One region of the Mucilaginibacter sp. P2_D11 genome, then DNA from elsewhere that is predicted to be linked to it. Evidence: riboswitches for the same ligand, from Rfam matches in the RefSeq annotation. Region 1 holds a riboswitch; the other holds the start of a gene.
What was found. A riboswitch is a leader RNA that binds a small molecule or an ion and turns the genes downstream of it on or off. The one in region 1 is predicted to bind cobalamin.
Positions count from the first base shown of each region.

Region 2: linked by a shared signal. The riboswitch ahead of metE (5-methyltetrahydropteroyltriglutamate--homocysteine S-methyltransferase) and the one ahead of AC1DXC_RS08585 (TonB-dependent receptor plug domain-containing protein) in region 1 are both predicted to bind cobalamin.

Region 1 covers NZ_JBFUEA010000005.1:2,466-18,876, reverse strand. The annotation lists gene AC1DXC_RS08610 (DUF3291 domain-containing protein) at 1-594, shown strand, start outside; gene AC1DXC_RS08605 (hypothetical protein) at 665-913, shown strand; gene AC1DXC_RS08600 (Dph6-related ATP pyrophosphatase) at 1,134-1,874, opposite strand; gene AC1DXC_RS08595 (SIR2 family NAD-dependent protein deacylase) at 2,083-2,769, opposite strand; gene AC1DXC_RS08590 (DUF6580 family putative transport protein) at 2,890-3,468, opposite strand; gene AC1DXC_RS08585 (TonB-dependent receptor plug domain-containing protein) at 3,518-5,458, opposite strand; cobalamin riboswitch at 5,558-5,753, opposite strand; gene AC1DXC_RS08580 (hypothetical protein) at 5,894-6,424, shown strand; gene AC1DXC_RS08575 (serine hydrolase) at 6,667-7,914, shown strand; gene AC1DXC_RS08570 (SRPBCC family protein) at 7,987-8,880, shown strand; gene AC1DXC_RS08565 (cellulase family glycosylhydrolase) at 9,095-10,138, opposite strand; gene AC1DXC_RS08560 (REP-associated tyrosine transposase) at 10,535-11,080, shown strand; partial or broken gene AC1DXC_RS08555 (transposase) at 11,138-11,542, shown strand; gene AC1DXC_RS08550 (IS4 family transposase) at 11,852-13,096, shown strand; gene AC1DXC_RS08545 (hypothetical protein) at 13,249-13,992, opposite strand; gene rplT (50S ribosomal protein L20) at 14,108-14,452, opposite strand; gene rpmI (50S ribosomal protein L35) at 14,529-14,729, opposite strand; gene infC (translation initiation factor IF-3) at 14,832-15,398, opposite strand; gene thrS (threonine--tRNA ligase) at 15,400-16,411, opposite strand, start outside.
Region 2 covers NZ_JBFUEA010000019.1:60,130-76,540, forward strand. The annotation lists gene AC1DXC_RS23870 (hypothetical protein) at 1-529, opposite strand, end outside; gene tatA (twin-arginine translocase TatA/TatE family subunit) at 721-900, shown strand; gene AC1DXC_RS23880 (hypothetical protein) at 1,129-1,791, shown strand; gene AC1DXC_RS23885 (cysteine-rich CWC family protein) at 1,954-2,157, shown strand; gene AC1DXC_RS23890 (acyl-CoA thioesterase) at 2,162-2,551, opposite strand; gene metE (5-methyltetrahydropteroyltriglutamate--homocysteine S-methyltransferase) at 2,598-4,904, opposite strand; cobalamin riboswitch at 5,067-5,260, opposite strand; gene AC1DXC_RS23900 (hypothetical protein) at 5,806-6,327, shown strand; gene AC1DXC_RS23905 (hypothetical protein) at 6,378-6,716, shown strand; gene fabG (3-oxoacyl-[acyl-carrier-protein] reductase) at 6,866-7,609, shown strand; gene AC1DXC_RS23915 (hypothetical protein) at 7,757-8,380, opposite strand; gene AC1DXC_RS23920 (hypothetical protein) at 8,604-9,278, shown strand; gene AC1DXC_RS23925 (NmrA family NAD(P)-binding protein) at 9,339-10,220, opposite strand; gene AC1DXC_RS23930 (winged helix-turn-helix transcriptional regulator) at 10,310-10,672, shown strand; gene AC1DXC_RS23935 (hypothetical protein) at 10,721-11,371, shown strand; gene AC1DXC_RS23940 (hypothetical protein) at 11,496-13,556, shown strand; gene AC1DXC_RS23945 (endonuclease/exonuclease/phosphatase family protein) at 13,826-14,668, shown strand; gene ligA (NAD-dependent DNA ligase LigA) at 14,827-16,411, shown strand, end outside.

The sequences.
Region 1 (16,411 bases):
CAGCAATGGGGCCTTTTAGCCGTATGGGACACCCGCGAAGATTACGAGCAGTTCCGCCGAGAATCCTTCGTTTGCAAGTGGTGGAAAGTGCTGGGACGGGAACAATGGACGGTACTTTGCCGACCGGTGATGAGCCATGGAAAATGGGATGGCAAGGAGCCCTTCGGCAAACCGGACGCTAAACCAGGCACGGGGCCAATGGCCGTGCTTACCCGGGCTACCATCAAAACCAGTAGGCTGAAAAACTTCTGGAGCCATGTGGATGAGGTAGCACAACTGATGACGAAAGCACCAGGTTACATCACGTCCATCGGCGTGGGCGAGGCGCCTGTTTACCGGCAAGCTACCTTCTCTGTTTGGGAGAGCATGGAGCACATGAAGACCTTTGCCTATGGCAGCCAGCAGCACGCAGAGGTCATCAAAAAAACGCGCAGCGAGGGCTGGTACAGCGAAGAACTTTTTGCCCGTTTCGCCATCATGGAAAGTAACGGAACATTGAATGGGAGGAACCCGCTGGAAGGAATTGCGGATTGCGGAATTTCGATTTCGGATTTGCCACAAGAAAGAAAATTAGACCTAGAAAACAAAGAATGACTTTACAAAAAATCAACAATAAATATTCGCTTAAATCCGAAATCTCACATCCGAAATCCGAAATAAAAAAATGAGAATAATAGCAGAACTACCGCACCCCGAATTCAAGATATCCATCCTGAACATGAACCAAAAGTTCATCGTGAAGATTGAGAAGGGGAGCATGGAGCAGAGTTACAAGATACCCGAAATGGACCTGACCGATGGCGTGAACAGCGTGTTCGAATTGCTCGACGAGGAATTTTTAAAGACCGTTGCCGCCCGTTTTGCCGATATGCTGAAAGATTATCGCGAAGCATTCTATAGGTACAATTACTAATCAGACAAACGCACTTAAATTGCTGTAAATTAACACTTTAATTTTGTAAAAACAGTGAAACAGAATTTAATTTGGCAAAATAGCTCGTTTTTACCGTCAGAAGTCGCCGTTATTTAAATAATATATTTATCTAAGTTTATATAAAGTGCTGGTAAATAAATAATTTATCAATTACACGATAATTAAATTTGGCACTTAAAATTGCCAAATAAATGGGAGGTTAAGCGGGTAAAAGGTCGATATACCAGAAACCGGAGGTTTTTTTATCAGTATCCTTCACGCAGCTATCGCTGGTATTTTCAGGGGCTTTGTATTCCTTAAAAACCCGCTCTCCTGTTTTGTAGCCTATCGCCTCTTTGAAGATCGGCCCCTTAAAAGTAAAGGTATGGAACTCGCCATTTTCGCCGCAAACGTCTACCCCATCGGGCAAATCGGCGATGAGCCCTTCCCCCATTTCCTGCCCCAAAAATACCTCCAGCCGCTCTTGCACGCAGGCGATAACCGTACCAAAACCGAGGCCTAAAAACTCGTCGATAAGCTCGCGTGTATCGCGTTTCCAGAGGGGGTAAATACCGGTTAGGCCCACCTCGGCAAGACGCGCATCGCGGTAGTTTTTGAGGTCCTCCAGGAAGATATCGCCGAAGATGGAGTGGGTTATCCCCTCGCTTTTCAGGTGCTCCAGGTGGCCGCGCATGATGTTGTCATAGGCCTCCATACCCGGCATTTCGGGCAGGCGGATGGGGTACAAAGGGATGCCGATTTGGGCGGCCTGCTGCTCCAAAAGTTCGTTCCGAACGCCGTGCATAGACACCCTATCAACGGCATCATTAATGGTGGTGACGAGATAGCGGATGTCGATTTCGGGGTTGTTAAGACAATGGTAAAGGGCCAGTGTGCTGTCTTTACCGCCGCTCCAATTGAAGATGCATTTTTGGTTCATAGTTGATGGTTCATAGTTCATGGTAGCTCCGGTTATTGGTTCATAAATGATGGTTCATAGTGCTTGGATAATGGTCCATTCGGATGATTAATAGGCAATAAAAATGGCCTAAATCGGGTGCGGATATTCGAAAATCAAAGTCATTTTTCGCAACAATCCTCCTTCAACTTAACACTTCCAACGGCCACATCTTACCATGAACTATCATCCATGAACCATGAACCATCATCTATGAACTACTCATCAATTCCTCCACCAGCATGGGCACGCCTACCGTTGCTTTGTAAGGCATTTCTACCACCCGACTGCCCGATGATACCGGGATATTCGGATCGATGATGTAACGGGTTACCTGGCGCGGAACGTAGTTGATAAGGCCTGCCGCAGGGTACACGGCAAGGGATGTACCCACCAAAATGAAGATATCCGCATCGCTGCAAATGCGTGCTGCGGTCTCTATCATAGGCACTGCTTCACCAAACCAAACCACATGCGCCCGCAGTTGCGAACCTAGCTCGCAGGTCTCCCCCATCTTAATTTCCCAGCCATTTATGGGGTACGTAAGCTTCGGATTCAGGCTCGATTGCGAGCGTGTGATTACGCCATGCAGGTGTACTATATTGGTAGATCCGGCGCGCTCGTGGAGGTCGTCTATGTTCTGGGTAATGATGGTTACGTGGTACTTTTCCTCTAGTTTTGCCAAAGCAAAATGGGCCGCATTGGGCTGGGCCTCCAGCACCGATTTGCGGCGTTCGTTGTAGAATTGCTGCACCATTTGAGGGTTGCGGGCCCAGGCTTCGGGGGTGGCAACGTCTTCGATATTGTACCCTTCCCACAGGCCGTCGCTGTCGCGGAAGGTCTTCAAACCGCTCTCTGCGCTGATACCCGAGCCGGTAAGGATGACGATGTTTTCCATAATTTGGTGTTATTTTTCTCTTAAAAAACCTTTGAATTTCTTCAAAAATCTTTAGAAATCTTACAAAAAAAGGGCGGTTTTGCACAAACAAAACCGCCCCTAAAATATCGAAAATAAACGCTAAAGCGCCAGTTGTTTTTTGTCTTGCAATATGGTGTATTTGCTTTTAGCCAATTCGAAACCGCCGAAAAGGATGGTGCCGAAAAGCAGGTCGCCGTAAACCATGTTCATTTCAAAAGGGATAGCAGCCGCCAAAGAGGTGCCATAACCTGCCAGTGTGTGCGGGTAAAAAGTGCCGTACAACCAAGGTAGGTCCATCACTAACCAATGGATAAGAACCGACACGATGCCGGCCAATGCAACGTTCAACACGTTCACCTTTTTAATCAGGCTGCCCACAAATATCATCAGCGCAAAGCATCCGTACATATAAACATCGCTGCCGCTAAACAAGGTTATTTGGCCGGTAGGAGAATACAAATAGTTGATTGGGATATTGCTCAGGAATATCGATACCAATACCACCGCGTAGGCTTTCCACTTATCGGTAAAGTAGGCACCGCCAAACAGCGCGATGGCACCCAGCGGGGTAAAATTGCTCAGCCATTGGAATTTGAACGTAAGCAAACGCATAGCTACCGATGCGATAATCATCAGGATAAGCACGGTATTGCGGGTATTGGTTTTTTGTAATGACATAGCTTTGTATATGAAGCAAATTTATTGATTATCCATTGTAAAATGAAAACTATTTAAACCGGTAGTTTGCACCCAACATAAAGTTGGCGCGGCGCGTGTTGTAACCCAACCAATCTACATATTTGGTATCGAGCAGGTTGTACACGTCGCCAAAAAGGCTAAGCTCTTTAGTGGCGCTGTATTGCAGGTGCAGGTCTAAAAGGTTGTAGTTTTTAAGCGTTACGATAGTCGCCGGGAAGGTAGCAAAATCCTGCTCGGTGCGGCTGCCGGTGTACTTGTACACTACGCCGAAAAGGAAATCGGCGGTTACCTGGTACGATACGTTGGCACCGAAAGTGCTCTTAGGCCTGCGGTACAGGTTGTTGGTCATAGCGCCGTCGGCATCGGTTAGTTTACCGGTTACATAGGCATACCATGCCGATGCGCTAAGCTTTTTGTCGTGGTATTTCAGCTCGGTTTCGAAGCCTTTATCCTTTTGCAAAGCGCCGTTTTTATAGATACCGAAAGGAGGTGTAGCGGTGTCTGCAAAGTATATCACATCCTTAGCGTTACGTTTGAAAAATGAAGTATTGAATGATAAGGTGTTTTTCAATACCTCCCAATCAAACCCTGCCTCGTAGCTGTGAGTGTATTCTGGCTTCAACCGGCTGTCGCCGTATTCCGATGAAAGCTGATAAAGAGATGGTGCTTTAAAGGCAGACGCAATGGTACCGAACACTTTAAACTGATCGGCAAGCAATAACGATGGATTGATGGTATAGGTAAACTTATCGCCAAATGCGCTGTGGTGATTATACCTGCCACCTAACTCCATGTGGAAGATATCCGACTTGAAAAACAACGAGGTGTACACGCTGCCGATGCCACTATGGGCGGCTGTATCGCTAGGGCCCGGGTTATAACCCGGCACTTCAAACAGGCTATGCTGATTAGTATAGCTGTACTTATAACCTGCGCCGCTGGTGATATCAAAATACTTGCCCAGGCTATAATTTAAAACTGCTTCAGCATTGGTAATACGGCCATAGTTTTTTGTTTCCTGGTGGGTGCCGCCGTTATCGGGCGGCAAGTTGATGAAGTTATTGTGTACCGTGTTTTGGCTTACGTTAAAGTTCAGCAAGCCTTTTGGCAGTTGTATTTTTGCGCCTAAGCCGCCAAATACGAATGTGTGTTTATAATCAAAATTCTTATCGTCCTTAAACCCTCCATACGGCAGGTTACCGTTGTTGCGGCTAACTTGCAGGTTGCCGTTCAGCACAAATTTGTTGGTGATCTGCTGATCCACATTCACGCTGGCCGACCGTTGGTGGAAGCCGTCCTTCTTGAAATCGCCTGCTCCCGTTGCATCCGTAGCGGCGGCAAAACCTTTAGAATCGGTGTTAGACAGATTGATGGCGATGCCGGTATTCTTCAATTTGCCGTTCAATCCCGCCGCTTCTTTAAAGGTGCCGTAGCTGCCACCCACAAACTGCAGGTTACCTTTCAGCCCCTGCCCTTGCGGGTGTTTGGTGATGATGTTGATAACGCCTGCAACCGCGTCAGAGCCGTAAAGCGTAGAGCCGCTGCCTTTCAGTATCTCGATATGGTCTATCTGGTCTAAAGGGAAAGCATTCAAATCGTAACTACCATCGATGGATGAGGCATTATTGGCCGGGAAACCATCTATCAATATCAGCGTATTGCCCGACGATGCGCCTCTTAAGAACACCGAAGTACCGACACCCGGCGCATTTTGCGCACCCGAAAAGGTGATACCCGGCACCGTATTCAACAGTTGCGGCAGGCTCCTACCCTGCGATTGGGCAATTTGCTGCGCGCTGATGGTAGTAACCACCCTGCCTATTTCGCTTTGTTTTTTTGGTGAGCGGGTAGCGGTAACTACCACTTGGTTGAGTGCCCGGGTGGTGTCCTGGGCGCGGGCTGCAGTACTGTGCAGCGCCAGTTGCGCAAGCCCCAGGCCTGCAGCAACGATTACGTAATTTTTTTTCATGTTGTTGTGAGTAACCCCACAGCATACAAGAAATGAACAGAATGGAAATACACTGTAATGAAGAGCATTCACACTCAAGCTTCAATCCCCGAAAGCTATGAATAATATAATGCTGAGGCAGGTATTCTGACTTGCTCCCCTTTGCCCTGCCTTCCCGTTCGCTGGTTAGCGAACAGTGGCTTTAAAGAATGGACATTAGTTACGGAGCTTACAGCTGCGGGACAGTTACAGATTCTCACTGTATTCCCTTTTAATCCCGGTTATAACGCCGGGAACCTTAAGCGGCGTAAAAGTACGACAAGGTTTAGCATCCGCAAACAAAAGCTTGTATATTTATCCTATGGCAAGTATCTGAATCAGAATTTACAGAATTTTAGAATGAACAGAATTCATGTTGCCAACACGCCGCGACAAGCGTCCTAAATTATCTTTTATATGACAGTTTTTGTTAGATGTTTTCTATTAGTAATTTCACTTTCCAGCGTAAGCATCGATAGCAAATGTCAGAAGAAGGATAGTGACGGATATAAAAAGGTAATTGTTTTTAATGAGATTTATCAATCACACTTAGTGGAGTTGGGTGGCAATTATTACGACAATATTTATCTCCTTACCTCAGATAAGCCGATTGACAGCCTATTGTTTACCTTAAGCCATAAGCATTATGGGGCAATGCAAGGCCTTTTAGATACGCTTAAAAATCATTTTAAAGTGTTTGTTATAAAAAGAAATGTATCAAAAGCGAATACTGATAAGGTAACTGAAATATTGAAAGATGCAAATCATTATATGCAAGGCTATTTGTTTTTCATGGATGACAAGTCGAATGAAAGAGGGGTTGTGAGGTACTACATCATTAAACAACACGCTTTTCGCAATATTCAATATACGGCACTTAACCGAAAAGGCGGCGATTACAATCGAGAGGATGCGGCAATAATAAACAAAATTGAATGTTGCCCATAACGTGGAAACTATCCGCCAGGCTTGCAGGCTTGGCGCAATTCCATCGTCGATATAAGCTATTTATCTGAACTCGAATTTTAAGAAATTTTTAGAATGCACAGAATGATTAAGCTACCTTTTTAAATTCTGAAAATTCCCTTAATTCCTTAAAACGGCGTAGCCCTCTTGAGTGCCATTTTAAATCAATTAAACACGAAAAATTCGAGTTCAGACATTATGCAGAATATAATTAATACGCACATATGATAACTCGCTTACTCCTTTTTTTCACCCTTATCACAAGCTTCGCCTCGGCCCAGCAAACCGATACCGTATTCTTAAAAACGCTGTTAGAGGCGCATCCCGAGCTTTTCAGCGGCATCCTTAAACACCCCACCCAAAACGAGGTGCAGATACTGTACACGCAAATAGACCGCGATAAGGACAACGTACCGCACTTTACCACCTACAGTTACCGCCTTAATGCCAACCGTTATTTTTATCCGGCCAGCACGGTAAAACTGCCAACGGCCATCTTCGCGCTGGAGAAAGTGAACGAACTGGGCCTTAAAAAACTAAAGAAAGCCGCCATGCTTACCGATAGCGCCTACGCGGGGCAAAGTCGGGTGCTTGCCGATACCTCGGCTGGCAACGGACTGCCATCCATAGATAACTATATCAAAAAGATACTGCTGGTGAGCGATAACGATGCCTATAACCGGCTGTATGAGTTCATCGGCAGGGCCGAAATCAATAAAAAGCTGAAGAAATACGGCCTGAACAACACCCGTATTATAGGCAGGCTTGCTGTGGGCGATGGCGGCGAAAGCGCACGCAATACCAACCCCGTTGGTTTTTACGACGGCACAAAACTGCTCTATAGCAAAGCCGCCATGCGCGACAGCCTCAACTACCCCATGACGCTGGAGAACATGATACAGGGTAAAGGCTACCTCAACCGCAAGGACAGCCTCATTATGCAGCCTTTCAGCTTTGCTAATTTGAATGTTTACACCATCGAAAACCAGCAAATGGTGCTCCGCCGCTTGCTTTTCCCGGAGACCTTCCCTGTAGAACAGCGCTTCAATCTAACTTCTGATGATTACAAATTCATCTATAAATACATGAGTATGCTGCCTACCGAAAGCAGCAAACCCGGATATCCTACGCCCGAATTTTACCCCGCCTACTGCAAATTCCTGTATTACGGGAGCGATAGTTTGGCAACCATCAACCCCGATGTGCGGATATTCAACAAAATCGGCGACTCGTACGGGTACGATATCGACAACGCCTACATCGTAGATTTTAAGAATAAGGTGGAATTTATGCTGACGGCTGTAGTACAATCTAACGAAGACGGTATCCTGAACGATAATAAATACGAGTACAAAACCGTGTGCCTCCCCTTCATGAAAAACCTTGGCCAGTTAATTATGCAATACGAGCTAGCCCGTCCTAAAAAACAGCTGCCCGACCTTAAGAAATTTAAATTTTCTTACCGCAATTGAATATTATTTAACTAAAAGAAAACTTCGGGATGCTACAACTGTTAAAAAAGGGTAAACCATTATTTACCCAACATGACAACAGTAAGCATAAACAGATATCGCGGCCCGGCAAAAGACCAGGGCGAAAGCATAAATTTATCCGTTGCCGAACGCACCATATCTATAGCAACCGGCACTAAACTGGCCCTTTCCGGCCTAAAAAGGATTTTTAAAAGTCCCTTTTCCAGCATCATCAAAATTGGCGCAGGCGGTTACCTGCTTAACCGCGGCATCACCGGGCATTGCGCATTGTACTCGAGCATGGGCCGCAACTCCACCGAACCGGTCAACGTGAACATCCGTTCAGCCTACTTTATCAACAAACCAAGGCAGGAAGTTTATAATTTCTGGCGTAAGCTGGATAACCTGCCCCTGTTTATGAAACACCTGAAAAGCGTTGAACTGATTGACGATACCCGCTCGCACTGGGTGTTGAAACTGCCCCTCGGCGTACCGGCCGTTAGCTGGGATGCCGAAATAGTACACGACCACCCGGGTTATATGATTGGCTGGAGCTCGCTGCCCGGTTCGTTGATTGATAACGCCGGCAAAGTGCGTTTCCGGGACGGCGAAGATGGCGCGGGCACTTTAGTAGATATTACCATCTCGTACCGCCCACCGGCAGGCGGCTTTGGCGGCGGCATAGCGCATGTGCTGAACCCCGTTTTCAAGAACATGGTTGATAACGATGTGCGCAACTTTAAGCAATATATGGATATTGAAGGCGGCAGCACTCCTTATGCCGAAGCTTTCGAAGAACCGCAAGCCTATGTAATTGAGAGTATTGTTATTGAGGAGGAAGAGCCTGCTTACCAGGAAGCTGCGCAACAGGAAGAGCAGATTACTCAAAACAACACCAATACTTCGGCAGGTGATGAAGTTGAACAGCAAAGGCGATGGCCGAATGCAGAGGGGAATAATTATTAGGTTTAACATCCTGGATAAAACCTTAACCACCGCGTCATTGAGGAACGAAGCAAGCCTCGGCAAGCAGAGCGGACCTGCAAAGCTGCTCTGCTTGCCGAGGGTTGCCACGCTATCGCTCGCAATGACGAAGGGGTAGCAAGCAACAATGGCCGCCGATTATCCGGAGGCCATTGTTGCTTAAATACTCATCGTCAGCATTGTTATTGCGGCAAAATTACAAGCCCCAACCGTATCTTATCCTCGAAACGCCGGAAGCATTCGTGGTTGTCATGGTGATACTGGTGCCCGAGCCGCCACGCCGTTGAATGCTGTAGGTATCATCATCGCGCAAACCAGGCCAGTAAACGCTGGCAACCCCATCGTTTCTGAACACGTTGCAGGAGCCTACGATGTAAGCCACTTCATTATCTGACTGCGAACCGTTGTAATTTTTACCGGTTGTCATGGTCGCCCCATATTCGGTTACTACCGTGCGGTTTTTATAGGTGCCCATCCGGCTGCGCCAATCAGCCTCCCAGCCGGCGGTGGTGCGGGTTGCCCAATAGGCATAGTTATGCAAGGCTAACAGGCAACTGGTGAAACGGCTATCGGCGCCCACGCCGGTTACGTTTTCCGAATAACCCGTACCGGATAATATAATCCTTCCTTTCGGCACACTTGGATAACGCGATAAAAACTCGGCATATATGGTGGTAAGCTGTGCCAATGTATAACCGTGCGGCTCGTTAAATACCTCAAAATACACGTTGTTATTGCTTCCATATTTGTTTACTACCGTTTGCCACATCGACCAAAACTGCGTGGTGTTATCAATAATACCATTTTTAGAGGATGCACTTTCCCAGCAGCCTAAGATTACTTTCATGTTTTTGCTGAGCGCGCGGTCGATGGCACCCGTGTACGCGCCCCACCAGGATTCGAGCACACTGGGTGGGTTTATGGGCAGCCTTACTGTATTGACGCCCGCGATATTGGTTTGGAAACCGCTCAATACCGCATTGGCTTTAGCCGAAACTGTGGTGTAGGTATCTGAGGCCGTTAGTCCCGAAGGGATTACCCAGCCGTCTACAAAATTGTCACGTCCATCGGCCCAGTTTACCCCGGCAATACCCGCCGCGCCCACGGCATTAACTGCTACGGCCTCCTTCACCGGCGGCTCGATTGTGGCAGCGGCAGGTAAAACATTGTCTTTTTTGGAACATCCGGCCAGCAAATAGCACAACGCAGACGCCGACAGGATCAGAATTTGTTTTTTCATAAAATTTGGTGTTATTGGTTTATAATGCTGTAAAAGTCGCGTTATAACCACCTGGCAGTGAGTGGTAAAACCACAATAAGAAAGGGGCAGATAGGGCGGGTTGGTTTAGGGTTTGGCTATAATTGGGGGTTATGAAAGTCGGCTGCCGCTGCCGCAAGCGTCCCCGCTTGTGGCCCGCGTGCAAAGTACACACCATGCAAAGCAGCCCAGGCTATCGCTGCCGCAAGCGTCCTCGCTTGTGGCCCGCGTGCAAAGTACACACCATGCAAAGCAGCCCAGGCTATCGCTGCCGCAAGCGTCCTCGCTTGTGGTCCGCATGCAAAGTGTACGTCACGCAAAGCCCCCCTTATGCAAGATAACCCTATGCCATGTAACCGATATCTATTATTTTTAGGCATGAGCCGCAATTACAAGTTCCGCAATCCTGAGGGTTTATATTTTGTAAGTTTTGCCACAGTTTTTTGGGTGGATGTTTTTGTACGACGGTTGTACTTCGATTGCATAGTAGAAAACCTTAATTATTGCGTCGACAATAAAGGAATGGAAGTTTACGCATGGTGCATTATGCCAAGCCACATTCATTTGGTTTTTAAGTCGACTATCGAAAAGCCCGAAACTTTGATAGGCGGGTTCAAATCGGTTACATCCAGATCCCTCACTAAGCTAATCGAAGGTAATATGCAGGAAAGCCGCCGCGAATGGCTTTTGAACTCCTTTAAAAAAGCGGGAGCAGCAAACTCAAACAATACCAATTACCAGTTTTGGCAACAGCATAATCAGCCCATCGAACTGTGGAGCAACGAGGTTATACAGCAAAAGATGGACTATACGCATAACAACCCGGTAGAAGCCGGCTTTGTTGAAAATGACTACGAATATTTATACAGTAGCGCACGCGACTACGCTGGTATTAAAGGCCTGGTAAAAGTAATCGTCGATTAGGACGACATCCGCTGATTTGCATGCGGGCCACAAGCGGGGACGCTTGCGGCAGCGACGGGAATGGAAATTTATGCGTGGTGTATTATGCCAAGCCACATTCATTTGGTTTTTAAATCGACTATCGAAAAGCCCGAAACTCTGATAGGCGGGTTCAAATCGGTTACTTCCAGAGCCCTCACTAAGCTAATCGAAGGCAATATGCAGGAAAGCCGCCGCGAATGGCTTTTGAACTCCTTTAAAAAAGCCGGTGCAGCAAACTCAAACAATACCAATTACCAGTTTTGGCAACAGCATAACCAGCCCATAGAACTTTGGAGCAACGAGGTTATACAGCAAAAGATAGATTATACGCACAACAATCCGGTAGAAGCCGGCTTTGTTGAAAATGACTACGAATATTTATACAGTAGCGCACGCGACTACGCTGGTATTAAAGGTATGGTAAAAGTAATTGTTGATTAGACAACATCCGCTGACTTGCATGCGGGCCACAAGCGGGGACGCTTGCAGCAGCGACGGGGTAAAAGTAATTGTTGATTAGACATCATCCGCTGATTTGCATGCGGGCCACAAGCGAGGACGCTTGCGGCCAATGTCATTAAGTTAGTGACTCAACTACCTGTAAGTCAATAATTTAACTTGATATATTAGATTGTTTTCTGTATATTTAATTCATAATCAATTAGTTAAAGTGCAAAAAAAACCTCATTTTTAATTATAGAAAAATTGAGGGAGACAGTTTTCAGTAAAGAACTTGCTCTGAAATTCAAAATGAAGGATCAAGACTTTACCAGGAACAGAAAGCAGCCATTTAGTGCAACTTTGTTATTCATGGTCAATTTATTAAGGCGAAGCCTTGCTGTTGAAATAGATGGCTTTGTACGTTATTTAAACGAGCATTTCTCTTTGGGTAGCGCCAGCTTTTTTACCACAAGTGCGTTCATCCAAAACAGGAAAAAGATCGACCCTACTGTTTTCAGCCACCTTTCGGGAGTGATTATTGAGAACTTCTATACTGCTGAAAATGATTCGCTAAACTATTTGAATGGTATGCGAGTACTTGCTGTTGATGCCTCTAAACTTACACTGCCTTATACTGCGGAATTGAAGAAATGCTACGGCGTAATGAAAAACCAATCCAAAGTAGAAGTCGTGCAAGCAAGAGCATCTGTTTTATACGACGTGTTAAACGGCTTGGCCCTGGATGCTGTTTTAGATAATTTAAATAAGGGCGAAAGGGAACTCGCTTTAAGGCACGCCCACAGATGGAAAAAGAAAGATCTAATTATATACGACAGGGGATATCCTTCATATGACTTTATAAACGAGCATGTTAAGTTAGGTGTTGAATGCTTGATACGTGTAACGATAGCCAACTTTTCATACGCAGCCAACTTTGTGGCCGGAGGTAAAAAGTCTATAGTTACAGAAATATACCCCGCACAAAATCATTTACTTAAGGACAAGGATTATGATAAAAGCACTCCCTTAAAGGTGCGTTTATTGAGGGTTGACCTTCCTGGTGGAGAAGTAGAAGTACTGATAACTACTTTGTTGGACAGTATCAAATACCCTGCTAAAATGTTTAAAGAGTTATATTTCCTAAGATGGGGAGTTGAGACCTTTTATGATGAATTGAAGAATAAGCTTAAAGTCGAACATTTCACGGGTTATTCACAAGTAAGCATATTACAGGACTTTTTCTGTGCCATCTTTATCAGTAACATTCAATCTGTTATGATAAATGATTTGGAACAGGAACTGACCGTTCAAAACCAAGGTAAAAAATACGATTATAAGGTAAATGCTAATTTATCCTACGGATTCTTAAAAAACAGGATATTAGAACTGCTTTGCCAACAGATGCCCTTGGAAACAGTATTCCAAGAATTGGAAGCGTTGTTCCTTAAACATACAGTTCCCATACGCAACAATCGGACCTATCCGAGGAATCCTGGTAAATACAGAGCCAGAATTAGACCAAAAGTTACTAAAAACCAGAAAGATGCGATATGAAAAAGCCTTAACTTAATGACATTGCGCTTGCGGCAGCATGGGTATTTGGTAAATTTAAATACATCCGGGAAGGAAATTACATACAGAAAGTAGCAGTAAATCGGCGCTCATTTCATGCATCGAATTAGGTTCGGCTTTTGTTGGTAGATGTATTATTTTTTTAGCTTTATCTCCTTAAATAACCGATCCCTGTCTTCTTCAATAAGTTTTTGATAGTCATTCTTATCGACGATTACGATTTCATTTTCGAAACTTTTCAATTCAAGAGCAATTATTTTGCAATAACCCTCTTGATCCAAATCTTTTTTACTTATATCCAACCTCGCCGAGCAAATAAAATTTATCTCCGGACAATACTTTACCAATCTCGAGGCTAAATTTATACAAGGTCCAATAAAATCCTGACTACCATCTTCCTCAATTAATCGATAGACAGTTCCTTGAGCAATGCCTATTTTGATCGTCTTTGGTAAATCGCCAATTGGGATATCATCATATAACTTTTCATTAACTGTTTGAAAATATCTTTGTAGGTTCCATAATCTATTTAATAGCTCCAGCTTGAAGTAAGGGTCTCCCGAAATTTTGTTGTCGCTATCCTCCCAAATATATAACATACCATCTCCTAAAAATTTACGTAAAGATGGTTTAAGTGGCAATGGGGGTAATTCCTCTGGTGTATCAGTCCAATAGTCGAAACCGCCATATATAGTTGTTTCTACGCATTCAATGATTTCGTTTATGTATTTAGTTATATAGGACTGCAAATCTGGTTTATTAAAAAAATTGGTAAAGCCAGAAATATCAAAAACAAGTGCTAATCCAGTTGTTGGTCTGTCCGCAGCCTTGAAACCCTGAAATTTCTCCTTTTCATGTTTTTTTTCCAATTTGGCCATTTTAAAGTTTTTTGAAAGATAGTGATTTGTAATAAAATAGCCCTAATACAATATATAACAAAAAACGGCCTCCGATTTCTCGAAGGCCGTTTTCATATATCTAAGAATTCTATTCTTATTTCACTGCATCAATAACTGCTTTAAAAGCGTCTGGATGGTTCATAGCTAAATCGGCTAATACTTTACGGTTCAAACCGATTTCTTTAGCGGCTAATTTGCCTATTAATTGTGAGTAAGAAATACCGTGCTGACGGGCACCTGCGTTGATACGTTGTATCCACAAAGCGCGGAACTCTCTTTTCTTGGTTTTACGGTCGCGGTATGCGTACTGTAAGCCTTTTTCTACTGTGTTTTTGGCAACGGTGTAAACCTTGCTGCGTGATCCCCAATAACCCTTGGCGAGGATCATGATCCTTTTCCGGCGTCTTCTCGACGCGACTGCGTTAACTGAACGTGGCATGTGTTGTTGTTTTTGGTAGTGAGTGTCCCTCTCGGAAACTTTTGTACTCTAATACCTGGTTAAAAAATTTGTGTAATTACTTTCCGATACAAAGCATACGTTTTACGTTACCAAGGTCAGCATTAGAAACTAAGCTGGTGTGACCTAAGTTACGCTTACGTTTTGTCGACATCTTGGTTAAGATGTGGCTTTTGTATGCGTTTTTACGGGCAATTTTACCGGTTCCAGTAAGCTTAAAGCGCTTTTTAGCACTGGAATTGGTTTTCATTTTTGGCATAACTCTATTATATATATTTAATTTATTCTCTTTTGGAACCAAGAGTTAAGAGCCAGGAATCAAGACAAAACTCTTGGTTCTTGATTCTAACAATCTTGCCTCTTATTTCTTCGCTGCCTTAGGCGCTACGGTTAAAAACATCCGCTTGCCTTCCAGCTTTGGTAATTGCTCTACCTTGCCTACTTCTTCTAAAGCCTGTGCAAAACGCAGTAGCAATATCTCGCCGTGCTCTTTGTACACAATTGCGCGGCCTTTAAAGTGCACGTATGCCCTCACCTTTTCGCCGGCCTCCAAAAAATTGGTAGCATGTTTCAGCTTAAAGTTGAAATCGTGGTCGTCCGTGTTCGGCCCGAAGCGGATTTCTTTGATAACGGTTTGCTTGGCATTGCTTTTTATCTCTTTAAGCTTCTTCTTTTGCTCGTAAATGAACTTGTTATAGTCCGTTACTTTACAAACCGGCGGATTAGCGTTCGGGGAGATCTCAACTAAGTCGAGTTCCTGCTCCTGCGCTATAGCCAAAGCATCTCTTAACGAGAAGATACCCTGCTCAACGTTGTCACCTACAAGGCGCACTTCCTGAGCCCTAATGAACTGATTGATATTATGTTCGGCTTCTTTTTTCTTGAAAGGAAGCCTTGGTCCTCTGTTGAAAGGTTTGTTTAATGCCAAGTTATACTGTTATTTCTTTAATTATTTGTTGTTTTAATTCTTCTATGCTCATGCTTCCCAAATCGCCTTGCCCGTGCCTGCGAACCGAAACCTGCCCTTCGGCTTCTTCTTTTTCGCCCACTATAAGCATGTATGGGATTTTTTTGACCTCAGCATCGCGTATTTTGCGACCGATTTTCTCGTCCCTGAAATCAATTAGCCCGCAAATATCGGAATTCTTTAACTCATCTGAAAGTTTTTTCGCATAATCTTCATATTTTTCCGATATCGGCAAAATAATGAATTGCTCTGGCGATAACCACAGCGGGAAATTGCCTGCGCAATGCTCTATCAGCACGGCAATAAAGCGCTCCATCGAACCGAATGGGGCACGGTGAATCATTACCGGACGGTGCTTTTGATTGTCGCTACCAGTGTATTCCAGCTCGAAACGCTCGGGCAGGTTATAATCTACCTGGATGGTACCCAACTGCCATTTACGGCCGAGGGCATCCTTCACCATAAAATCGAGCTTAGGGCCGTAAAAGGCAGCCTCGCCCAATTCCACAACAGTAGTTAAGCCTTTTTCGGCAGCAGCTTCTATGATGGAAGACTCGGCCAGGGCCCAGTTCTCATCAGTACCGATGTATTTGGTTTTATTCTCCGGGTCGCGCAGGGAAACCTGTGCGGTATAATTCTCGAAACCCAGGGCACCGAATACGTATAATACCAGGTCGATCACCTTCTTGAACTCTTCCTTCACCTGGTCGGGGCGGCAGAACAAGTGGGCATCATCCTGTGTAAAGCCACGCACGCGGGTTAAGCCATGCAGCTCGCCGCTTTGCTCGTAGCGGTACACGGTACCAAATTCGGCCAAACGAACGGGCAGGTCCTTGTACGACCGTGGTTTTGTTTTATATATCTCGCAGTGATGCGGGCAGTTCATCGGTTTCAGGAAGAACTCCTCCCCTTCCTGCGGGGTACGTATCGGCTGGAACGAATCCGCGCCGTATTTTTCATAGTGACCCGAAGTT
Region 2 (16,411 bases), on a different contig from region 1:
CGGTACGTTCAACCATTTTATGTTTTATACCGATACCTGCGCTTAAATCAAGCACGAACCTGCTGAGCCGGATTTGTATGCCGCGCTTGATGTTGAAAGCGAGGGTGCGTTTGTTGGTATGGTAAGTATCCGTGTAAGCTTGTGATGCCTTCGCTGTATCCTTGCGAAAAGAGCCTTCATAGTCGTAATCAGCGTTCAGGTAAACAGCATCAATCGCCCAGTATATTCTTTTGCGCTTAGTGGTGGCGATGAAGTACTTCTGCTCGACTGCGAAACGCCACCCATGGTAATTATCAAAAGAAGTTACGCCAAGTAAGGGCTTCATATAGCCAACCGCAATCTGCGTGGTGAATCTCTTGCCATAAATCCGTTCGTAGCTCAAATCAAGGCCGGGGTTTATAAAATCCACCAGCCTCAAAGGCGATATCATGATTTGATTGGGAAGGTTTTTTTTGCCAACCTGCGAAAAACAGGGGTGTGTGATGATCAGTATGGCAAGGTAGCTGAAAAGTTTTACAATGTTTATCATAAAGCTATTGCATAAGGTTGAAGAGGAGTACGGTCCCGTCATAAATATGCAAATAAAATCGATATATGATATCCACAGACTTATCTTTAATTCCGTAGAATCAGACTTTTATTCAGAAACGTGCTGTTATTAAAATCGTATCACCGTTATTTGCGTATATACATGTAAATTCACTAATAAAAAACAACACCATGGGATTAGGAGCACCGGAAATCATTTTAATATTAGTTGCCATTTTGCTATTGTTCGGCGGTAAAAAAATACCCGAGTTAATGCGTGGCCTGGGCAAAGGCATGAAAGACTTTAAAGAGGCGCAAAACCAAGATGCCGGCAAACCCATACCTGTGCCGGTTAAAGATAACAACGCTTAATACAATTTACAAAAGGCCCCATCCGGGGCCTTTTGTATTAAACTCCCTTTAGGGATTGATATTGGACTTTGAAGACCCTCGCAGTTAAACTTTTGAATTATTTTTCTTCAAAATCAAAATAATTGCGTTAATTAGGCAATAGTATTATACAACCTAATCACGCAAATGGCCTGCCAAAACAAACCGCGCACAAAACGTTGCGTAACTATCTTTTCCCTGGTTTTATCCGTGTTTATTTTTTTTAAGGCCGATGCGCAAACACGCGGCATTAATGCCGATGGCGATGTAATGAGCGGCAGTAACCGCAGCAGTGGCGGCGCAGTACGGCAGGATGGCTGGCTGGTGGCCTTCAATGGCGGGTACGAATCGCCGATGGGCGATTTAAAAGATAGCTACAAAGGCTCGCCAACTTTCGGGTTTAGCGTAATGCGCAGGATGGACCACCTGCTTTATTCGGGCACTATAGATTACCGCAGCTATAAGCCAATAGCCGACACCATGCTGATAAGCTACGAGGGTACCGACTACTACGGCGCAACTTTTAGTAAATACAAAGGCATTGGCGCGTACCTTGGCATTGCCTACGAACTATCGGCCGGCGACATTAACTTTTATGGCGGCGTAAACGGCGGTTTTGTATTGGTAAGTTACAAGGTAACGGTAGACGATGCCAATTTTTCGAGTAGCGAAGAAGTATCGAACGGCCAAACCACTTACATAGCCCCTAAAGTTGGGCTCAACTTTATGCTGAGCAAAAGCATTGGCATAGCGCTGGAGGGGCGTTACAGCCTGGGCGTAGTTGGCGGCAGCTATAATTCGCGCTCGGGCGGCAGCACCACCAAGGGCTTCAACTCGGTAGCAGGCAACATATTCCTTACTTACAGCTTTTAAACAACAACGGCATAATTGCCTTAGGATAATAAAGGCCCCGATACTGCAAAGTATCGGGGCCTTTTACGTTTGTGTGATAAAGAAAGCCGAGATAATCCCGAATTTCGGGCCAAACAAATCTCCCGGACTTTTCGGTCTTTCCGTCTTCCGGATTTTAATAAAATGATTTCCGCCAAACACGAAATATTACATTGCGAGCGCTGCGAAGCGGCATTTGAATGCAAGGCAAACGCCTACACCAAATGCCAATGCAGCACCGTACAACTCAGCATAAACGAAGTACAGTACGTAAGCGAGCTGTATGATGGCTGCCTCTGCGCCAATTGTTTGCTGGAGCTGCAGAAGGAATACCAGGAGAATTTGTAAAACTTCAACCCTCTAACACCTTCACCGGTTTCTTATGTTTATCAATCGCTACAAAGGTAAACGTGCCTGTGATGGCTCTTTGGCGATTAAAGCTGTACATCTCCTCTACATAAATTTCTACCAATACTTTTAAGCTGGTATTGCCAATGTGCGATACCGTGCCCACTAACTCGATGATGGTACCCGCCGGGATAGGTTGGTTAAAGTCGATCCTGTCGGATGACACGGTTACCATGGTTTTGCGGGTGAAACGGGTAGCGGTGATGAAGGCCACCTCATCCATCAGCGCCATGGCGGTGCCGCCAAACAGGGTATCGTAATGGTTGGTGGTGTTGGGGAAAACGGCTTTAAAAATGCGTGTTTCGGCGGCTTGGGTTCTTTCTTGTACGGTCATGCGATAAATATAAAACCGCCCGGTTGTGCGCCGGGCGGGTAGGGGTTTAATTAACGGTTTGTTTGCTGAAGATTTCCCTCGCGACTTTTGCAGCTTCGACCATATTGCTTAGGGCGGCTTGTGTTTCGGGCCATTTGCGGGTTTTGAGGCCGCAATCGGGGTTTACCCAAATATTGCCTACCGGCAGCAATAGGGCAGCTTTCTCCAGCAGGCTCACCATTTCGTCGACAGCGGGCACACGCGGCGAGTGGATATCATACACGCCGGGGCCAATTTCGGCAGGGTATTCAAAATCGGCAAAGGCTTCCAGCAGTTCCATTTGCGAGCGCGAGGTTTCAATGGTGATCACATCTGCATCCATCAGCGCAATATGTCTGATGATATCGTTAAACTCGCTATAGCACATGTGGGTGTGTATCTGCGTTTCGTCGCGCACGCCGCTTGCCGATATGCGGAAGGCTTTCACTGCCCAATACAGGTAGCCATCCCAATCTGCTTTACGTAAGGGCAGGCCCTCGCGTATGGCGGGCTCATCTATCTGTATCACTTTAATGCCTGCCGCCTCCAGTGCAACAACCTCATCGCGAATGGCCAGTGCTATCTGGTTGGCCGTTTCTGAGCGGGGCTGATCATCTCGCACGAACGACCATTGTAAAATAGTTACCGGCCCGGTAAGCATTCCTTTCATCAGTTTTTTAGTATTGGCCTGGGCAAAGCTGGTCCACCGCACGGTCATATCGCAGGGGCGACTCACATCGCCATAAATTACAGGGGGTTTTACACAGCGGCTTCCATAGCTCTGCACCCATCCGTTTTTAGTGAACAGAAAACCGTCGAGCTGTTCGCCAAAGTACTCCACCATATCGTTGCGTTCAAACTCGCCGTGTACCAGTACATCAATACCAATGTCTTCCTGCCAGCGGATGGCCCCTAAAGTAGCCTGCTCAATTTCGGCATCATATTTCTCCTGCGATAAAGCGCCTTTTTTCAATTTGGCCCGCAGCTGGCGGATGTCGTCCGTTTGCGGGAATGAACCAATAGTGGTTGTGGGGAACAGCGGCAGCTTAAAGTTATCCTGTTGAATTTTCTGCCTGGCCGCAAATTCGCTTACGCGGGTGGCATCTGCATCGGTTATGGCCACCACACGTTGTTTGATGGCTTGCTTATGTATCAGTTTTGAAAGGTTGCGGGCAGAAAGGACCTTCATATTCTCTACCAGTAAAGCTGTATTGCCTTCCATAATTTCTGCCAGTTCCTTCACCTCGTTTAGCTTTTGTTTGGCAAAGGCCATCCAGTTTTTTATCTCGGGGTTTATGGTGGTTTCCAAATCCAGGTCGAACGGTGTGTGCAGCAATGAGCAGCTTGGCGCAATCATTACACGGTCGGCACCAATGGCGGCAACTGCTGTTTTAATGTAGCCAACCGAACGGATATAATCATTCTTCCAAATGTTGCGTCCGTCAACCACGCCCAGGGAGAGGGTAAGTTGTTTGGGAATTAGTTTTAATACCTCATCTAATTGCCCGGGTGCACGCACCAGGTCGAGATGCAGGGCACAAACGGGTAAACTAACCGCCAGGAAGGTGTTTTTGTGAAGACTGTCGAAATAGGTAGTAAGCAGGGTCTTGATGTTTGGGCAATGCTTTTTTATTTCCGCGTAGGCGTAAATAAAGGCGTCCTTTTCTTCCCGGGACAGGTCCATAGTAAGGAAAGGTTCATCCAACTGCACCCACACGGCACCCTGATTTTGCAGTTTTTTAAGGATATCGATATAAACCGGCACCAGCTTTTTGATTAGGCTGATCTTATCGAACCCCGGTTCCTTTTCCTTCCCCAATAAAAGATAACTCACCGGGCCTATCAATACCGGTTTTGGCACACTACCCAGCGCCTGTTTAGCCAGGTTAAATTCTTCGAATACCTTTTCAGAAAAAATACGGAACTGCTGATTGGCGGTGAATTCGGGCACGATATAATGGTAATTGGTATCAAACCATTTGGTCATTTCCATGGCGGTAATGTCCAGCCCGTCTTTTTGATAGCCGCGAGCCATGGCAAAATACAGGTCGATTTCGCTGTTTTTTGAATTTTGAGTGAGCACAGGATTGTAACGTTGTGGGATAGCGCCCAGCATCAGCGAGGTGTCCAGCACCAGATCGTACAGACTGAAATCGTTACAGGGGATGAGGTCGATACCGGCATCCTGCTGCAGCTGCCAGTTTTGCCGGCGGATGGCCTTGGCTGTGGCAAACAGGTCATCGCGACTGATTGTGCCGGCCCAGTATTGTTCACTGGCCTTTTTAAGTTCGCGGTGGGCCCCTACGCGAGGGTACCCGAGGTTGTTTTTGAGCATACGCATAAAACTTTTTTGGTTAAACATTAATGATGAGTTAATGCTCCTTACGGTTTTCGGTATGCTTTCGTGGGGAGTGGTAATAAAAGACGAAACAGCACGGAAGGGCAGAGCCCGCTATATCTGTTTTTATCTCTGACTACTGCTTCATAACGCGAAAGCATTGTCTTAAAACATGGGGCAAGTATCCTGGCTTGTAACGTTATTGCCGCCCTTCTCATACCGTTTTGGTGGTACAATGGGCGATAATGGCAATAACTTGGTGCGTTACTTACAGTTGCGCGACAGCCCGTGATTTACACACGGTTCCTTATTAATCCCGGTATTACCCGGGAACCTCAAGTTTGAAATAAAGTAAAGAACTGGGGTAAATATAGGGATGATGTTTTAATATGGGTAAGAGGACGGTTTTTGTTGCCTTAGGGCAAGAGGTGAGGGATAAGGTAAACGTTGAAAACATGGTTTTGGGCGCGTGGTGTTTTGTCCAGGATTATTTTATAGAAATGTCAGCAAATTCGGGTGAGATTTGGCTGACCAGTGAAAAGCATACACGCCGGTTTGTTGCCTCTTTATCGAGCCTGAATTTGCTAAAACGCCTAAAAAAATCTGTGTTTTTCCTGCGTTTTTCGGTGTTTTTCTTAATTTTTAGGTTTTTTTCTAAAAGTGTGAAAAGGGCGAAATTTAGACGGAAGCGGGGTTTTTAGTTAAATTCCGCATTTACGGGCATCAAAATAATTTCTAGTTTTTTCCAGCTTTTGAGCGGATTTCAGCTATGATTTTCCAGGAAATTCCAGCCTTGTGGAGTCAACCAAATTCGCTGGTAACTGCGGGTTGAGCCATTATACCTTTTGCCAATCATCCCTAAATCTTTTTATCTTTAACCTCATAAAACCAAGTTTCAATGAAAAAAATCATCTTCCTGCTGTTCATTACGACAGTAGCAATCCGCCCTGCATCGGCACAAGTATTAACCAAATACGGCGATAACGTAAGCACGCTGGATGGCATCATGAAAGCCTATTACGATGTGGTAACGGTAAAGAAAGGCGAGAAGCCGGTTTACCAACGCGATAGCAGCCTGCATATCCCCGATCCGCGCTGCGGGATGGTGCGCACCAAAAAAGATGGCAGCAAAGTGCTGGAATATATGACGCTGAAAGAGTTTCACAAGCGCAGCGACGAATTTTTAACCAGCGAAGGTTTCGTAGAGAAAGAGATAGGCCGCAAGGTGGAGCAGTTTGGCAACATCTACCATGTTTGGAGTACCTACGAGAGCCGCAACACGCCTGATGGCCCGGTGATAGAACGCGGCATCAACAGCATAGAAATGTATAACGACGGCAAGCGTTTCTGGATAATTGCCTGGTATTTCGATGAGGAGAGCAAAACTAACCCGATACCCAAAAAATACCTGGGGTACTAAAAATGGGGGAGAAGTTTTCATTACCTCTTGAGGATAAGTTATTGCACCGCTTGATAAGCGAGGAAATAGCGGCTAAAGATTTTTTGAGCGCGCTTTTTGGCGAAAGGAGCAGCCGAAACTATTGGATGATGCGCGAAGGACTGGTAGCTTACCACAATAAGGAAGGCGGCTCGCCGGAGGTAAAGGCGTTTGAGGTAAGCGATAGCGGGTTCAATACAGAAAGCCGGACGGGCTATTGCAAATGCAAATTCGGCATCCACTTTCATTATACCTGCTCTGATGTGCACAATGATGCAACAGATACCATCCGATGGGATTTTGAAGTGGATGAGGCAAATAGCAAAATTCATTTCGCGGGAGAAGAACCCTGGGTGAGAGACGCGGAGTGAGTTAGCGGTTAGTTAGCAGTGCAAAGTTTTCATAGTGCTTACCTTTACAGATTTGCGAACTGTGAACCGCCAACTGCGAACTGAAAACTGCCAACTGCAAACTTTCCTAAAATTCCGTACTTTCGCCATCCATAAACTCATACTGAATTATGAAATTGTTAGAAGGAAAAACCGCGCTGATAACCGGTGCATCAAAAGGTATAGGCCGTAAAATAGCCGAGAAATTTGCCGAACACGGCGCAGATGTTGCATTCACTTATCTGTCTTCGGTAGAAAAAGGGCAAGCGCTGGAAACCGAGCTGCAAAGCTTCGGAACCCAAATAAAAGGTTATCGCAGCGATGCCTCAAAATTCGATGAGGCCGAAAAATTGATCAACGATATCGTAGCCGATTTTGGCAAGCTGGATATTGTAGTGAACAACGCCGGTATTACCAAAGACGGCCTGCTGATGCGCATGACCGAAGAAGCATGGGACGAAGTACTGGATGTGAATCTGAAATCCATCTTCAACGTAACCAAAGCAGCCTCAAAAATAATGATGAAGGCCCGCAAGGGGGTGTTCATTAACATGAGCTCGGTAGTAGGCGTGCAGGGCAATGCCGGTCAGGCCAACTATGCAGCATCCAAGGCAGGTATCATCGGTTTCTCAAAATCCATAGCCAAAGAATTAGGCTCGCGCAATATCCGCACCAACGTGGTTGCCCCGGGCTTTATCCGCACCGAAATGACCGACGTGCTGGATCCTAAAGTAGTAGAAGGCTGGGCAGCAGCCATCCCCCTGAAACGTGCCGGCGAAGTAGAAGACGTGGCCAACGCTTGTGTGTTCCTGGCATCAGATATGGCCGCATACATTACAGGGCAAGTAATACCTGTCGACGGCGGGATGTTGTAGACGGTAGAGACGCAATATTTTGCGTCTGATAAGCATATAAAGCCAAAAGTTGCGGAGAGCGGCTTTTGGCTTTTTTTGTAGCTATCGGCCCAGTGCCTGCTTTAAAATACCCGGGTGCGTATCTCTAATTAGGATAAGGGGAACTTTCTACCAAAATTTCCACCAGGGCTTTGCAGCGGCAGGTGGCGATTGCCTTAGCGATTCAAATTTTTGCAATTCCTTTTCCAATTCTTCACTATAGCCCAATTGTTTCAAAGTAATATTTTGTGCGTGCCCGTCATCAAAATTGATCCCTAATTTGTTTGCGAGTCCGGCAATCTCGTCAACAAAAACCCGGGCATTGATATTTAATCCGTTTTCTTCAATCATCGGTGTTCCGAAGTTGTCATCAACAACACCTCCACTTGAAAAAAATGAGCGCAATTTAGTGGCCTTATATTTTGCAAAGCCAAATGAACCGGAAGTTGTTTGAATTACGAAAGTGAAAACCTCGGCATCAAGTAACGCTGAAATTTCACTTAAAGCTGCATCATCAGCAAAATCAATAGTTTCAGGGTCAAAGATGATGGTCCAGGAATTACTTAGCCAAATTCCGCGCAAGGTTATCGCCCGGTCTGAAAAGCTAACCACATTGGATGAGCAGTACGTGTACAAATCTTCTAAGTTTTCAAAATTTAGATCATTTGCTAAGTCTATATATCCAAAAGTTTTAAAAACTTCAGCAGCGCGGTCAAAATGGTTGCCTTTAATTGCTATGATGCTGTTTGTCATAAGGTCAGTGTATTTTCAAAAATAACTAAAAATTTATAGCGCAGAAAGCTGCCGGATATAATATGCTCCATCATCACCTGGCAGGCAATACCTGTTGACGGCAGGATGTTGTAAAAGAACGTAGAGACGCAATATTTTGCGTCTGACAAACATATAAAGCCAAAAGTTGCATAGTGCTGCTATTGGCTTTTTTTGTTTTATATTGGTGCTAATTATAAACCTTATGCGCCAAACCTTATTTATCATTTCCTTAATGCTGTTTAGCTGTTTTGCTTTCGGACAAAAGAAGCGCCACAGCGAACCTTATATCTACAACCCCACAAAAGCTCAGGAGAAGCTCATTAAAAAGCACGAGCAATGCACCAACCTGCATCGTTATACAGCCGGGCAGCGCAGGGCGTTTTTCCCATTCGGGCAGGCGGCAAGTATCAGACTGATATCTTACGAATCGCTCACCCCTAACCGTGACATTGTGTTGGATGGTCAAGAGCAGCCGCCCGTTGCTCCAGAGGATACGGTAATGGAAAACTTCATTCCTATGGGTATCAATAATTTTAAGGTTAACTATCGCCGCGTTGTTGAGTTAAAAGACCTTTCGGCGGCTGGTATCGATTCCCTAACAGATATTTTATACAATGTAGGTTTTACCCCTGTTAAAAATGTGCCTCGTTACGCAACGCCGGGGGCTAAGTGTTATGAACCCAGGAACGCTATCCTTTTCCTGGATGCAGAGGGTAAGGTGATGCAATATATTGAGTTTTGTTTTGCGTGTGAAAAATACAATTACAGCTCACCTAAAACAAAACCAATTGACTATTGCGAGCAGAAGTATGATATGCTGAGGACGTATTTCTTGAAACAAGGTCTCAAGTATGGAACGGAGACAATAGAGGAATAAATAGAAACAGGCCGGCAGATTATCCAATCCACCGGCCCATTTTCATTGCAGCTAAGCTAATTACTTATTATAAGCCGCCGCAAACTCCACTGCAAAATCTTCCAGTTTGGTTTTGCTGAATTTGGGTTTGTGTTGTAGGTAATCATCCCACAGGATGCCATCACGCACTGCTGTACCCATTTCGGTGTAGCTGCGGGCAAATTCTTGCGGCAAGCCGGCCTGCAGCATGCCTTGTAACGATTGCTCGTCGGTAAATTCTACCCATTTCAAATCGGGCTTTCCTATGGCTTTGCCTAAAACGGAGGCCACTTCATCCAGGGTACGTTCGTCGCTGGCGATGTAGCGAACGGTTTTGCCGGTAAAGGGCTGCTGCAATTCGTATGCGGCAATTTCGGCGATATCGTTGGGGTGCACCATCACATGCAGTTTGTTGCCGGGGTAGTTGGCGCCGATGATGCCGGCATGTTTAATCAGTTCGATATTGTGGAAGAAGTTGTAGTAAAAGAAAGTGGGGCGGAGGATGCGGAGATCAACCCCATCCAGTTTATCAAATGCTTGCTCCACATCGTGTATGCCCGATATCGGCCCTGTGCCGCCATCAATGTGGGCGCCAAGACTGCTTAATAGTACCACCTTTTTAATGCCGCTGGCTTTAATGGCTTCTGCATATTTGAGGCCTACGCCGCCGATATGTTTGCGGAAATTATCGGACGAGAGGTCGTTCGGTATCATGGCGTACAGTGCATCGGCGCCGGTAAAGGTTTTGGTGAGGAAGTCTACGTCGCTAACCGAACCGATGGCTGCCGTGCCGCCAAGGGCTTCTATTTCTGCAGCTTTATCAGCACTGCTGCTGATTACGGTTACGTTATGGCCTGCGTTGATTAAGTTGATGGCCAGGGGTTTGCTGATATTACCCAATGAGCCTGTTACGATTATTTTCATGATGTTTTTATTTTTTATTTGTTGAGACAAAGTTATATTTGTACTTACTTTTATACAAGTACTTACCCTTAAGTAAGCAGTAATCAGCCATGACACAGATAAAAGAAAACTCTACCTGGAACTTCAATAAAGAGCTAAGCATGCAGGCATGCCCGGTAAGCTTTGTAATGAATAAGATAGGCGGGCATTGGAAACCCATCATTCTTTACCAACTGATGAGCGGCCCCAAACGCTATAGCGAACTTAGGCGCGCCATCCCCGGCATTACCGAAAAAATGTTGATACAGCACCTGAAACAATTACAGGCCGACGATCTGGTTAGCCGCAAGGCCGAGGCCGTTGTGCCGCCGCATGTTGTTTACCAGTTCACCGCCAAAGGAGAGAGCCTGCAGCCCGTACTGAAAGCCATTGCCGCCTGGGGGTATGAGCAATGGAACATCGATAATATATAGCCTGCAGAGATAAGTGCAGTTTTTGTTTTATATTGTGGTGATTCACGTATGAGAAAATATTGCATAATTGTTTTTTTAACCCTGTGTATGCCGGCTCTGGCTTCGGCCCAGCACAAAAAGCATCATAAAAGGGTAGCCTACAGTCAAGCTGTAGAAGATTCTATATATCGCAAGCATTTCGAGTGTTTTTATAGTGCCCGATATACCGCCGCTCAGCGAAGTGCTTTCTACCCCTTTAACAAAGCTGTAAAGGTTCAACTTATTCGTTTCAGTCAACCTACTGATGTTGGTAAGTGGCCCGACACCATATCCGCCGAAGAGCTTAAGAAACAGGCATATCTTCCCTTATCATTGGGTGGTTTCAAGGGTACTACAATCAGGTTACGGGAAACCCTGTTTTTAACGCAACCGGGAATTGATACTCTAACCGATATCCTTTATAACTACAGTTACACGCCCGTACGTAAAACCAACTCAAACCTCATTGATGAGCCAACATGTTACGAGCCAAGGAATGCCATTTTATTTATAGATGCAGATGGCAAAGTGATAGCATGGATGGAATATTGCTTCACTTGTTCGGGCTACAGGCACAGCTCTACAAAAATCAATTACGATTTTTGTAATGAAAAATATGAGATGCTAAGAAAGTTTTTTTTCGATAGAGGGCTTACGCGTATTACTCGTCTTGAAAAATAAGGGGTTTGTGCAGTGCGCAATTCCATCAAAAAATTAATTAAACCCATTCCACAATATTTTCGCATTTTGCGGGTATGGTTTTTATGCTTACCACTCACCATTCACCACTCATTACTAATTACGCATGTCTATAAGCTGGGGAAGTGTTTCGGGGTGGTGGCTGCCTGCTTGCCTGGCGATGGGCTTGCTGTATGCCTGGCTGTTGTACAGGCAACCGGTAGTTTTGGCTAAATCCGCGCGGTATGGGCTGTTTGCCTTGCGGGCGGTTGTGGTAACGTTGTTGGGTTTGCTATTGGTATCGCCGTTGATAAAAACGGTAAGCTACCAGCCGCAAAAACCGCTGATATTGATTGCGCAGGATAATTCCGAATCGGTGAAGCTGTTTAGCGCCTCAACCCCTGGTGCTGCTCTTGCGGCCCTCAAATCCCAATTAGGCGATGCCTACGAAGTACACGAGTTTAACTTCGATAAAACCCTTCACGATGGCCTCTCTAATACTTACGATGGCAAGCAAACGGATATCGCATCGGCCCTGCACCAACTGAACGAGCGTTTCGTAAACCGCAACATTGGCGCGGTAGTGTTGGCAACAGATGGCCTCTACAACCTCGGTGCCGACCCGCAGTACGAGGCCCGTAACATCAAAACCAGCATTTACACCATTGCCCTTGGCGATACTACGCCCCGCCGCGATTTGCTTATCGGCAACGTTAACTACAACAAAACCGCCTACCTGGGTAACGATTTTGAGGTGGAGCTTTTGGCCGAAGCTTACCAAAGCGCAGGCGAAAATATGCGGCTTACGGTTACCGAAGACGGTCGGCAACTCAACACCCAAAACATCAGCATCACCTCTGCCGCATTCAAAAAGGTAATACCGCTAAAACTGAATGCCGATAAAAAAGGCCTCCGCAAATTTACGGTAAGCCTTGCGCCTTTAAAAAACGAGCTATCGGTACAAAACAATACCGAAACCTTTTACGTGGAAGTGCTGGATGCCCGGCAGAAGATACTGCTCTTATATGATGGTCCGCACCCCGATATCAGCGTTATCAAACAATCCATAGAAAGCAACCGTAATTTTGAGGTAAAGGCGAGTGCTATGGCCGATTTCGGTGCGCTCAACGCTAATGATTACACGCTGGCAATATTGTACCAGCTATCTGCCGCCAGCTATGGCAAAGTACAAAATATACTAACCGGCAAGATGCCTTTGTGGTTGGTTGCCGGTACGCAGGCAGATATAAACGGATTTAACCGCTCGCAGAAAATGGTTAAAATAAATGCAGGGGGTGATGATGCCCAGGAGGTTTTTGCACAGCCGATGCCTACATTTACGGCTTTCACCCTCACAGACTCTACCCAAAACAAAATTGCGAAACTGCCGCCCTTGATGGCAGCCTATGGCACTTACGAAACGCAGGCCAATACCGCTGTTTTGCTGAAACAGAAGATAGGCAATGTACCCACGGCTTACCCCTTGCTTGCCTTTAACGACGAAGGCGGCGGCCGCACGGCCGTGCTTACCGCTGAGGGCCTTTGGCGCTGGCAACTGGCCGAATACCGCGAGTACGGTAACCACCACGCGCTGGAAGAACTGTTTAGCCAGTCCGTTCAATATCTTACCGCCAATGCCAACCGCGAACGTTTTAGGGTGTACCCATCCAAAAATATATTCGACGAGGGTGAGAACGTGCTGCTGAACGCCGAACTGTACAACGATGCGCTGGAACTGGTAAACACGCCCGACGTAAGCATTGCCCTAAAAAGCAGCGAGGGCAAAAATTACAGCTTCCTGTTTACCCGCAGCGGGCAAAGCTACCAATTGAATGCAGGCGCGCTGCCTGTGGGCGAGTATAGTTATACCGCCACGGCCAAAAACGGCAAGCAACAATTTACCGCCCATGGGCAAATCACGGTAAAACAACTTAACCTGGAAGCACGCCAAAGTACGGCCAACCATCAATTATTGAATGCCATTGCAACGCGCTCTGGTGGGCAAATGTTGTTGCCTGCGCAAATAGATAAACTGGCCAACCTTATCCGCAAAAACGATAATATCAAAACCGTGGTATATGAAGATAGGCGATACAACGATATGATTAGCCTGAAATGGATATTTGGCTTGCTGATTGTGTTGCTGAGTGCCGAATGGTTCATGAGGAAAAGAGAAGGGGAGGTGTAGCCAGTTGGCAGTTAGCGGTGGGCAGTTTGTAGTTGGCAAATCTTTAGTTTCCCGCCTTCACTTCCGTTGGTTTTAACCAACGGAAGCGAAGGCGGGATTCCCGCTGCCGCGAGTTTTCAACTCGTGGCTTGCACGATTCAGCTTTCAGCTGACGAAAACTTCCCAATTTAAACCAATCGGCACTAAAGTCTACCTAACATAATCATAACACGGCGCTTTGCAGGTTAATGCCGATGATTTGTAATTTTGACCGATAAACATCTACCATCATGAAAATCAAAATCTTCATTTTCCTGCTACTGCTCACAGCAACTGCTACTTTCACAGAAGCGCAGCAGCTCAATATTGCTACCTATAACCTCCGCTACGATAGTAAGGACGATTCCATCGCCGGCAATGGCTGGCGGGCAAGGTACCCCAATATTGCCAAAATTATCCGTTTTAATGATCTGGATGTTTTTGGTACGCAGGAAGGTCTTTACCACCAGCTAACGCAACTGAACGATAGCCTGCCGGGCTACAAATGGCTGGGCGCCGGTCGCGATGATGGGCAGCATGGCGGCGAGCATTCGGCCATATTTTATAAATCAGACAAGTTCAAGGTTCTTAAATCGGGCAACTTCTGGATGTCGACCATTACCGATAAGCCCAACAAAGGCTGGGATGCCGCCTTGCCGCGCATCTGTACCTGGGCGCAATTCAGGGAGCTGAAAACCGGCCTCGTGTTCTACTTCTTCAACCTGCATATGGATCATATCGGCATCGTTGCCCGTCGCGAAAGCGCTAAGCTGGTATTAGCGAAAGTAAAAGAAATGGCGGGCAACGTACCCGCTATCCTCACGGGAGATTTTAATGTAGACCAAACCAACGAGAGTTACACCCTTATCAACACCTCGGGCCTGCTGAAGGACAGTTATGAACTGTCGCCCGTTAAACTGGCGCCATCAAATACTTATAATGCTTACGATGTAAACACCGCAGGCGATAGCCGTATCGACCATATTTTCGTTACCAAACGCTTCACCGTTTCACGTTACGGCATCCTCACCAATACCTATCACGGTCGATTGCCGTCTGATCATTACCCGGTAGTGGTGACGGTTACGTATTAGTAGTCCATGGTCGATGGTCCGTCGTCCATAGTTTATCGTCCACAGACGATAGTTAATAGCACATAGAAAAAATGTAGCTGCCATGGACCATCGTCTATGGACTAATTTCATGTACTATCGACTATTGTCTATGGACTAAAAAAACTATCTTCGCTATCATGTCGCCTAACGAAGCCCAACAACAGATACAGGCCCTTACTGCCGAACTTAAACAGCACACTTACAACTACTATGTGCTGGCTATGCCCACAATTACCGATTACGATTTCGACCAAAAACTGGAGCAGTTGAATAAGCTGGAAAAAGAATTCCCGCAGTTTTTGGATGCCGATTCGCCTACGCAAAAGGTTGGAGGCGATATCACCAAAGAATTCGTTACGGTAAAGCACCGCTGGCCCATGTTATCGCTGGGCAATACCTATAACGAGCAGGAACTAATAGATTTTGACCAAAGAGTGCGCAAAGCCATCGGCGATAATTTCGAATACGTTTGCGAACTGAAGTTCGACGGCCTCTCCATGAGCCTTACCTACGAGCATGGCAAGTTGGCCCGCGCCGTTACCCGTGGCGATGGCACCCAGGGCGATGAGGTAACGACCAACGTGCGCACCATACACACCATCCCCAAAAAGCTGGACAAAGGCGATTATCCCGACCTGTTCGAGATACGTGGCGAAGTATTTATGCACCTCAAAGCTTTCGAAAGATTGAATAAAGAACGCGTAGATGCCGGCGAAGTGCCATACGCCAACCCGCGCAACTTTGCATCGGGCACCATGAAACTGCAGGATTCTGCGGAAGTGGCCCGCCGCCCGCTGGATTGCTTTTTGTACGGATTATATACCGAGAAAACCCTCTTCAAAACCCATTGGGAAAGCCTGGAGGCTGTAAAGAGCTGGGGCTTCCATATAGATAACCATAGCCGTTTGGTGAGCGATATTAACGGCGTTTTGGAATTTATCAACCACTGGGATACCGAAAGGCACCACCTGAGTTATGATATAGACGGCATCGTTATTAAGGTAAATAATTATTCGCAGCAGCAGGAACTGGGCTTCACGGCTAAATCGCCGCGCTGGGCCATCTCTTATAAATTCAAGGCCGAACGCGTAGAGACCGAACTGCTTGCCGTAACTTACCAGGTGGGCCGCACGGGTGCTGTGGTCCCTGTGGCCAACTTAAAACCGGTATTACTTGCCGGTACCACAGTAAAACGCGCCACCCTGCACAATGCCGATGAGATAATGCTGCGCTTGCAACTGCACGAACATGATACGGTTTACGTGGAGAAGGGCGGCGAGATTATCCCCAAAATCATCTCCGTAAATTTAGACAAGCGCAAGCCGGATGCCGAGCCGATACAATACATTACCCACTGCCCCGCTTGTGGTACCGAATTGAAGAGGCAGGAGGGCGAAGCCGCCTTCTATTGCCCCAACGATGAGGGCTGCCCGCCGCAGATAGTAGGCAAGATGCAGCACTACATCGGCCGCAAAGCCATGAATATAGATGGCCTGGGCGATGAAACCATCAACACCTTTTACAACCGCGGGTTGATACGCCACATCAGCGATCTTTATACCCTGAAAGACCATGTAGACGAGTTGAAGAGCCTCGACCGTTTCGGCGAGCAATCTATCAATAACCTTTTAGACGGCTTAGAGAAATCAAAAGAACAACCGTTCGAAAAGGTGCTTTTCGGTCTGGGTATCCGCTACGTGGGCGAAACCGTAGCCAAAAAAT